2 regions of the Micrococcus sp. M4NT genome follow, and region 2 is predicted to be linked to the other one. Evidence: predicted binding sites of a transcription regulator. Region 2 holds the regulator's gene; the other holds the start of a gene.
What was found. The regulator HspR, encoded in region 2, represses chaperone genes until heat shock. The targets are predictions, from matches to a motif close to AAGTTGAGTCNNNNNGACTCAACTT.
Positions count from the first base shown of each region.

Region 1: NJC10_RS01365 (Hsp20/alpha crystallin family protein) is a predicted target of HspR. The motif match lies at 2,042-2,066, and genes of this name have one in related genera.

Region 1 is NZ_JAMYEH010000001.1:267,946-272,353, forward strand. It holds gene NJC10_RS01350 (hypothetical protein) at 1-79, opposite strand, end outside; gene NJC10_RS01355 (O-acetyl-ADP-ribose deacetylase) at 136-666, shown strand; gene NJC10_RS01360 (MFS transporter) at 748-1,977, opposite strand; gene NJC10_RS01365 (Hsp20/alpha crystallin family protein) at 2,154-2,627, shown strand; gene ychF (redox-regulated ATPase YchF) at 2,768-3,853, shown strand; gene NJC10_RS01375 (hypothetical protein) at 4,231-4,408, shown strand, end outside.
Region 2 is NZ_JAMYEH010000003.1:183,233-187,640, reverse strand. It holds gene trmB (tRNA (guanosine(46)-N7)-methyltransferase TrmB) at 1-878, shown strand, start outside; gene NJC10_RS03295 (alpha/beta hydrolase) at 863-1,885, opposite strand; gene NJC10_RS03290 (heat shock protein transcriptional repressor HspR) at 1,864-2,454, opposite strand; gene NJC10_RS03285 (DnaJ C-terminal domain-containing protein) at 2,451-3,431, opposite strand; gene NJC10_RS03280 (nucleotide exchange factor GrpE) at 3,485-4,159, opposite strand; gene dnaK (molecular chaperone DnaK) at 4,332-4,408, opposite strand, start outside.

The DNA of each region.
Region 1 (4,408 bases), on a different contig from region 2:
GAAGCATCGCCGCGGACGGCGGGGTGGGCGGGGCGGCGGCGGGGGACTGGGCGGCGGGGTTCTGATCGGCGGAGCTCACCGGCCCGAGGCTACCGGCCCTGTCCGGGGCTCGCCCAGGCCCCTACGGTGGCACGCATGAAGCTGGTCATCGCCCCCGGGGACATCACCGCCACCGCAGCCGACGCCGTCGTGAACGCGGCCAACTCCCGCCTCCTCGGCGGGGGCGGCGTGGACGGCGCCATCCACCGCCGGGGCGGCCCGGAGATCCTCGCCGAGTGCCGCCGCCTGCGGGAGACCACGCTGAAGGACGGGCTGCCCGCCGGTCAGGCCGTGGCGACGACGGCGGGGCGCCTGCCCGCGCGCTGGGTCATCCACACGGTGGGGCCCACGTGGGCGAAGACCATCGACAAGTCGGACACGCTGGCCTCCTGCTACCGCGAGTCGCTGCGGGTGGCGAGGGAACTGGGGGCGGAGACCGTGGCGTTCCCCGCCATCTCCGCGGGCGTCTACGGCTGGCCCATGGACGACGCCGCGCGCATCGCCGTCGAGACCTCCGATGCCATGGCGGACGAGGTGGGACACACCGTGCGCGAGGTGATCTTCGTGCCGTACGGCGAGAAGGCGGAGCAGGCCTTCCGCACGGCGCTCGCCGTGGTCCGCCCCTAGAGCCCGCCGCGGTCCCGCGCGACGACGGCCACCTGCCCGTGCGTCGTCGTCGCCGCCGCCAGGAGGTGGGCATGACGGATGTCATGGGTGCGCGGGAGCGGGGCGGCGCGGAGCGAGCCCGCGCCAGGAGGCCGCCCCGAACGCCAGTCCGAGCGCACCGATCCCGACCAGCACCAGGCCCACCGCGGCCAGGCCGAGGGACGCGCCGAGGATCCCCGCGAGCGGATAGGTCAGCAGGAAGCACGCGTGGGAGAGGGAGAACTGCGCGGCGAAGACGGCGGGGCGGTCCTGCTCCGTGCTGCCTCGGCGCAGCAGTCGGGCGGACGGGGTGAGCACGGCAGAGGTGGCCGCGCCCAGCAGGGCCCAGACCGTGAGCAGCGCGGCCCACCGTGCCGTGCCCTCCATCCCCACGAGCGCACCGACGCCGGCCAGCAAGAGCAGGGGCAGGGCAGCGGCGCCGGCGAGCATGACACGGCGGTCGGGAACACGGTCGAGCCAGGACGGCAGGGTCAGGGCCACGAGCATGGAGCCGACGCCGTGCGCGGTCAGCAGCAGCGCGACGTCCTCCTGCGGCCGGCCCAGCTCGGCCTGCACGAGGACGACGGTGTTGACGATGACCATGGCCGTCGTCGTGGCGACCACGAGGTTGAGGCCGAGCAGCCCCCGCAGCTCGGGGGAGGCCAGGAAGAGGCGCGTGCCCCGGGTGAGCCGGTCCAGGAAGGGCGCGGGGGCGGGGGCCTGCACCGCGGGGAAGCGGGCTGAGGCCACGAGCGCCGCTGAGGCGAGGAAGCCGACCACGGTGCCCACGAAGAGGCTGTGGTAGCTCATCGCTGTCAGGAGGGCGGCGGCGAGCAGGGGGCTGACGAGGGACTCGACGTCGTAGGCGAGGCGGGAGAGGGAGAGCGCGCGGGTGTACTCCCGCTCCTCGGGGAGCACGGTGGGGATCACGGCCTGGAACGTGGGGGTGAACGTGGCCGAGGCGGACTGCAGCAGGAACACCAGCGCGTACGTCTGCCACGCCTCGGTGACGAACGGCAGGGAGAGCGCGACGGCGGCCCGCACCAAGTCCGCGCCGATCAGGACGGGGCGCGCAGGCAGGCGGGCGACGAGCGCCGTGGTGACAGGGGAGATGAGCACATACGCGATCATCTTGACGGCCATGACGGTGCCCATCACGACGCCGGCGTCCGCGCCCGCGATGTCGTAGGCGAGCAGGCCCAGCGCCACGGTGAGCAGGCCGGTTCCGAGCAGCGCGATGACCTGCGCGCCGAACAGCCGCGCGTAGGTGGGCTGGCGCAGGACGCTGAGCATGGGAGGGACCTCTCCGGCGGCGGGGCGGGTACGCCGTCAGGGTAGACCGTGGGTGCGGCGTGAGGACCTGAGCGAGAGTGACTCAGGTTCGCGGAATACCCGCGGGGGGACGAGCGTTGCACCGGGCGGACGCCGCTCACCGGGAGCGGCCGCACCACACTGACGAGGAGTGAATGATGGCTCGTACTGTTGATCCCTTCCGTGAGATGGACCGCTTCATGAACGGCATCGCGCGCGTGGCCGGCCAGGGCTCGATGCCCATGAACCTCTACCGGGAGGGCGACCGGTTCGTCGCCGAGGTGGAGCTGCCGGGCGTGGACCCGAGCTCGATCGACGTGGACGTGGAGGAGCGCACGCTCACCATCCGCGCCGAGCGCAAGGAGAAGTCCGACGGCGAGGGTCGCCAGTGGCTGACCCGTGAGCGTTCCGCCGGCGCCTTCGCCCGCCAGCTGACCCTGGGCCGCGGCCTCGCCCTGGACCAGGTGGAGGCGGACTACGCCGACGGCGTGCTGACGCTGACCATTCCGGTGGCCGAGCAGGCCAAGCCGCGCAAGATCGACGTGAAGCACTCCGGTGCCGCCACCCAGATCTCCGGGGAGACCGTGGAGAACGAGCCCGGCGCGGGGGAGCAGGAGACCTCCGGCGAGTGACGCACCGGCGGCGGTGAACCGCCCGCGCGAGGCGACACGACGGCGTCGTGCCGCGCGACCACGTGGACGGGGCCGTTCCCTTCGGGGAGCGGCCCCGTTGCCATGCCGATGGGAGACGGAGCCGCCGGTAGACTCGATGCGTGGCTTTGACTATCGGATTCGTGGGACTGCCCAACGTGGGCAAGTCGACCCTGTTCAACGCGCTGACGCGCCAGACCGTGCTCGCGGCGAACTACCCGTTCGCGACGATCGAGCCGAACGTGGGCGTGGTGAACCTGCCGGACGAGCGGCTGCCCCAGCTGGCCGAGATCTTCGGCTCCGAGCGCATCCTGCCGGCGACGGTGTCCTTCGTGGACATCGCCGGCATCGTGAAGGGCGCCTCCGAGGGGGAGGGCCTGGGCAACCAGTTCCTGGCGAACATCCGCGAGGCCCACGCGATCGCCCAGGTGGTGCGCGCGTTCGACGACGGCGACGTCGTCCACGTGGACGGCAAGGTGGACCCGGCCTCGGACATGGAGACCATCAACACCGAGCTGATCATCGCGGACATGCAGACCGTGGAGAAGGCGATCCCGCGCGTCGAGAAGGAGGTCAAGGGCAAGAAGAAGGAGCCCGCCGACCTCGAGGCGCTCAAGGCCGCGCTCGCGGTGCTGGAGCGGGGCGAGACGATCTTCGCGGCGAAGGACAAGGACAAGCTGGACATGGACCGGCTGCGGGAGCTGAGCCTGCTCACCGCCAAGCCGTTCATCTACGTGTTCAACTCGGACGACGGCGTGCTGGGGGACGAGGCCAGGCAGCAGGAGCTGCGCGACCTGGTGGCTCCCGCTCAGGCCGTGTTCCTGGACGCCAAGCTGGAGTCCGACCTCGTGGAGCTCTCCGAGGACGAGGCCCGCGAGATGCTGGAGATGAACGGCCAGGACGAGTCCGGGCTGGACCAGCTGGCTCGCGTCGGCTTCTCAACGCTCGGCCTGCAGACGTATCTGACGGCGGGGCCGAAGGAGACGCGCGCGTGGACCATCCCCGTCGGCGCGACGGCGCCCGAGGCCGCCGGCGTGATCCACACCGACTTCCAGCGCGGCTTCATCAAGGCCGAGATCGTCTCCTTCGACGACCTCGTGGCCGCCGGCTCCATGGCCGAGGCGAAGGCCGCGGGCAAGGTGCGCATGGAGGGCAAGGAGTACGTGATGAAGGACGGGGACGTGGTGGAGTTCCGGTTCAACGTGTAAAATTCTCCTATAGGAGAGTATTTGCCGATTTATTTAAGCCGGAGCACTCGATTGATTAGTGGGAGTCTTCCTGGCGCAATATTCGCCTAGGTCGGACCTGGGCTGCCCACTGAGTGTGAGGACCAGGTTGTACTCGATCGGAGATCGTAGCCATGAAGAACAAAGTGGGATACGTCGACCGAAACCAGCTGCGGAGCTGGGCTGACACACGCTCCTCGCAGTCCGAGTTCCCACGTCTAGTGCGACGCCTCATCCTGGAAACCACGCCAGGCCTGGTCGAACTTGGGATGCCCGCGGGCGACGGGGTGGCGGCTGGCGATTGGGACGGTTCAGTCCGGACGGCGAAAGCGACGGCTTGGGTTCCGGACGGCTTGTCCGTGTGGGAACTGTCAGTCGATTCCAGCCCCAACTCCAAGGCCGACAAGGACTACACCAAGCGAATAGACGCTCCATATGCGACTTCGACATCAGACTGCACTTATGTGGAAGCGATCCTGCGTCCTTGGACGACACGGGCCAGATGGGCTGCAAGCAAGCGGAGCGACAACGTCTGGA
Region 2 (4,408 bases):
GCACGGAGCCGGTCTCCTTCGTCCGCCGCGGCGCCCGCCTCACCTCCGGCAAGCAGGCCGTGTGGGACCGCCTCGCGGACACCGTGCTCGTGGACGTCCCCCGCCACCGGGCGGCCACCTCCGTGTCCCCGGACGCCCACCTGGACTGGGGGGCCGTGTTCGGGCGGGAGGCCCCGCTGCTCGTGGACGTCGGCTCGGGCCTGGGCGAGTCCACCGCCCAGGGCGCGGCGGACCGGCCGGACTGGAACGTGCTCTCGGTGGAGGTGTACGTGCCGGGGCTCGCGGCGCTCATGGCGCAGGTGGAGCACCGCGGGCTCACCAACGTGCGGGCCGTGGAGGCCAACGCCCCCGAGCTGCTGGACCAGCTGCTCGAGCCCGGCTCCGTGGGGGAGGTGTGGGTGTTCTTCCCGGACCCGTGGCACAAGAAGCGCCACCACAAGCGCCGCCTCGTCTCCCCCGCCTTCGCGGACCGCGTGGCCCGCGTGCTCGCCCCCGGCGGCGTGCTGCGCCTGGCCACCGACTGGTCCGGGTACGCCGTGCAGATGCGCGAGGTCCTGGAGGCCCACCCCGAGTTCGAGAACCTCTTCCCGGGCCGCGCGTCCGGGGAGGACTCCCCGCTGACCCGCGTGCGCCGCGAGGGCCTCGAGCTCGAGGTGGGCGCGCAGCCGCTGCCGGCCGGATGGGAGGACGCGGCCGCCGAGGAGCGCCCCCTGCGCGCGGGACTCGGGGAGGCCGTGGCCGCGAGCGAGGCGGAGGACCCGGTGGACCACGAGGGCGGGTGGGCTCCGCGGTTCGAGGGCCGCCCCGTCACGAGCTTCGAGGCCAAGTCCCAGCGCGCCGGCCGGCTCGTCTTCGACCTCGCCTACCGGAGGCGCTGAAGGCCGAGCGGCTGGCCCGCGGTGACGCGGGCGGCGGCCGCGAGCGTCACGGAGCCCGGATCGCGGTAGCCCCGCGGCGCGTCGTCGCCGGCCGCAGGCGTCCAGCGCGAGGTGTCGTGGCCGCGCACGGCGGCCCCGTCCATCCCCGGGACGGGTTCCACGGGCAGGGCGACGGCGCCGGGCCAGGCCTGCCGCAGCCCGCCGAGCCGGCCGAGGAGGGAGAGCACGTCTCCGGGCGCGCGGGCCTCGAACACCCGGCCGGTGGCCGCGCCGAGCGCACGGGCTCCCGAGAGGAGGGCGAGCGGCAGGCCCACCGCCCCGGACACCACGAGGGTCTCGACGGGGCGCTCCGCGCTGTGGGGCGTGGGATCGGTGGCCGCGGAGTCGGCCGGAAGGAGCCCCCGCTCGTCGAGCTCTCGCAGGGCGTGCCCCGCCACGAGGGAGCCGTACGAGTGGGCGTCCACGGCCCCGTGCACCGCGGTGCCCCGGGCGCGCAGCCCCGACGCGTGCAGGTGCGCCCACCACGCGGCGACGTCGTCGGCGAGCTGCCGGCCGGCCTCCCGCGCGGGGCGGTCGAGGACCACGCGCCACGGCGCGGGTGCAGGGTAGCGCAGCCACGCGACGACGACGGGGCGGGGCGCCCCCGCCGCGTGCTGGGCCGCGGCCAGCTGAGCGGCCTCGTGCGCCGCGCCCCACAGGGCGGTGTCCGGGCGGATGCCCATGCCGGAGACCATCCAGGTCAGATGGGTGGCGGTGGCGGGGTCTCCAGCGCACACGGCCGCGGTGGGCCCACCGCGGCCCTCGAGGTCGTGGGCCAGCAGCTCGCGCGCCGGCAGGGCACGGTCCATGGAGTCCGGGGCGAGCGCGTGGGCGAGGCCCTCCAGCGCGGCGCGGCGCCGCGGGTCGAACCGGTCCTTCCGGCCCAGGTCCTCCCGCAGCCGTTCCCGGCGGGCGGCGCGCTGCGGGGCCGTGAACGCCAGCGGCGTCAGGCCTGCGGCGGGTTCCACGCGAGGATCCGGCGGGAACGGGCGGTGCCCGCGGGCAGGGCGCGCACGGCCGCACCGCGCCGCGCGGCGCCGGACGGGGTGCCCGGCTCCGCGGCTCCGGACGCGGGGGCGACGCCGTCCGGGCGACCGGCGCCCGAGCGGCGGTCGGCGTAGCGCGCCGAGACGTCACCGGCGGCACCCACCGTGAACACGCGGGCCAGCCGCGAGACCTGGTGCAGTCGGTCCACCTGGGAGGCGAGCTCCACCACGGTGTCCTGCAGCTGCTCCACCTCGCGCTGCAGGGCGACGATCCGGCGGATCCCCTCGAGGGAGACGCCCTCGCGGCTCAGCGCCTGGATGGTCTGGAGGCGCTCGACGTCGGCGCGGGAGTAGCGGCGCTGCCGCCCGCCCTGGCGCTGGGGCACCACGAGGCCGAGGCGGTCGTACTGGCGCAGGGTCTGCGGGTGCATGTCCGTCATCGCCGCGGCGGTGGAGATGACGAACACGGGCGCGGTCCACTCGCCGCCGCGCTCCCGCGCGTCGCGGGCGGCCCGGTCGGCGGCCTCGGAGCGCCGGGGCCCGGCGCTCACCAGTCGGCCCTCCGGGCCAGCTCCCGCCTCGGATCGTCGCCGGCGGTGGCGGCAGCGAGGGCCTCGACGGCGGCGCGCGCCTCGTCGGTGAGCTCGGTGGGCACGGCCACCTGCAGCTCGACCAGGAGGTCCCCGGCGCCCTTCGAGGTCTCGACGCCGCGGCCCTTGAGGCGCAGGGTCCTGCCCGAGGCGGAGCCCGCCGGGACCTTGACCTTCACGGTCCTCTCGAGGGTGGGCACCTCGATGGTCGCGCCGAGCGCGGCCTCGGGGAAGGTGACGGGCACGGTGATGCGGAGGGTGTCGCCGTCGCGGTGGAAGAACTCGTGCTCGCGCACCTTCACGGTGACGATCAGGTCGCCGCGGCCCGCCGCGCCCGGCGAGCCCTTGCCGCGGGCACGGACCTTCTGGCCGTCCCGGATGCCCTTGGGCACCTTGACGTCCACGACCTCCCCGTCGGCCGCCCGCAGGGAGACCGTCGTGCCCTCGATCGAGCCCCGGAAGGAGATGGTGGTGGTGGCGGTGCGGTCCGCACCCTTGGCGGGTCGCTGCTGGCCGAAGCCGCCGCCGGCCGGCCCGAAGCCCGGCTGGCCGCCGAACCCGCCGAACATGTCTCCGAAGAGGTCGTTCAGGTCCGGGCCCGCCTGAGCGCCGCGGGGTCCGGCGCCGCCGCCGAACATCCCGCCGAAGACGTCCTCGAAGCCCCCGCCGGCCCCGCCGCCGGGGGCGGTGAAGCGGGCGCCGCCGCCCATCGCGCGGACGGCGTCGTACTCCTGGCGCTCCTTGGGGTCGCTGAGCACCGCGTAGGCCTCGGAGATCTCCTTGAACTTCTTCTCCGCGGCCTCATCGCCGGGGTTCTGGTCCGGGTGATGCGTGCGGGCCAGCTTGCGGTAGGCCTTCTTGACGTCGGCCTCGGAGGCGTCCTTGGACACCCCGAGGGACGCGTAGAAGTCCTTGTCCATCCAATCCTGCGAGGCCATGGCGCCTCCCTTCGTTCGTCGTGGTGCGGTGATCGGTGCGGTTCAGCCGTGGCTCACTCGTCCCCGGCGGAGACCATCACCTGGGCGGCGCGCAGCACGCGGCCGTCCCGGACGTAGCCGTTGCGGAACACCTGCACCACGTGGTCGGCGGGGATCTCGGGGTGGGGCTGGCGCATGACGGCCTCGTGGAGCGCGGGGTCGAACTCGACGCCCGCCAGCTCCTCCTGGTCGTGGCGCTGCACGCCGAGGCCCGCGAGGGCGGAGTCGAGCTTCTCGGCGATCTTGGCGAAGGGGCCCTCGGCCAGGTCGCCGGCGGACCGCGCCGCGTCGAGGTCGTCCAGCACGGGGATCAGCGCCAGAACGGCCTTCAGGACGCCCTGGTCCTTCGCGAGGTCCCGGTCGCGGTCGACGCGGCGCTTGTAGTTCACGTACTCGGCCTGCAGGCGGCGCAGGTCCGTCTCCAGCTCGGCCTCGCGGGAGGACCCGGACGGCGCCGCGCCGGCCTCGGCTCCGGCATCGTCGAGGATGCGCGCGGCCTGGGCCAAGGCGTCGCCCTCGTCCTGGGCCGGCGCGTCCTGCGGCTCGGCGTCGGGGGCGGCCTCGCCGCGCGGGCGGCCGGTCTCCGGGTCGATCCGGCGGCGATCCTGGAACGTGAAGGCCTGCTCCTCGGAGCCCTGCTCGCCCGGGGTCCGGTCGTCGTCCGGGCGGTCGGCGGTGTTCTCGCTCATGATGGGTCCTTTCGCTGCGTCGGCGCGCCGTGCGCGCCGGAAGTCTGGGGTGAGAGGCCGGTGGGCCGGTCACGGACGTGCGATCGCCGTGACCGGCCCACCGGTGCTGTCGCGGGCCCCGTCGGGCCGGCGGGCCGCAGGGCTCGCCGGCGCCGACGACGGCGCGGGTGCGTCAGTTCTTCTTCTCGTCGTCCTCGTCGACGACCTCGGCGTCGACGATGTCCTCGTCCTCGGCCTGGGGGGCCTCGG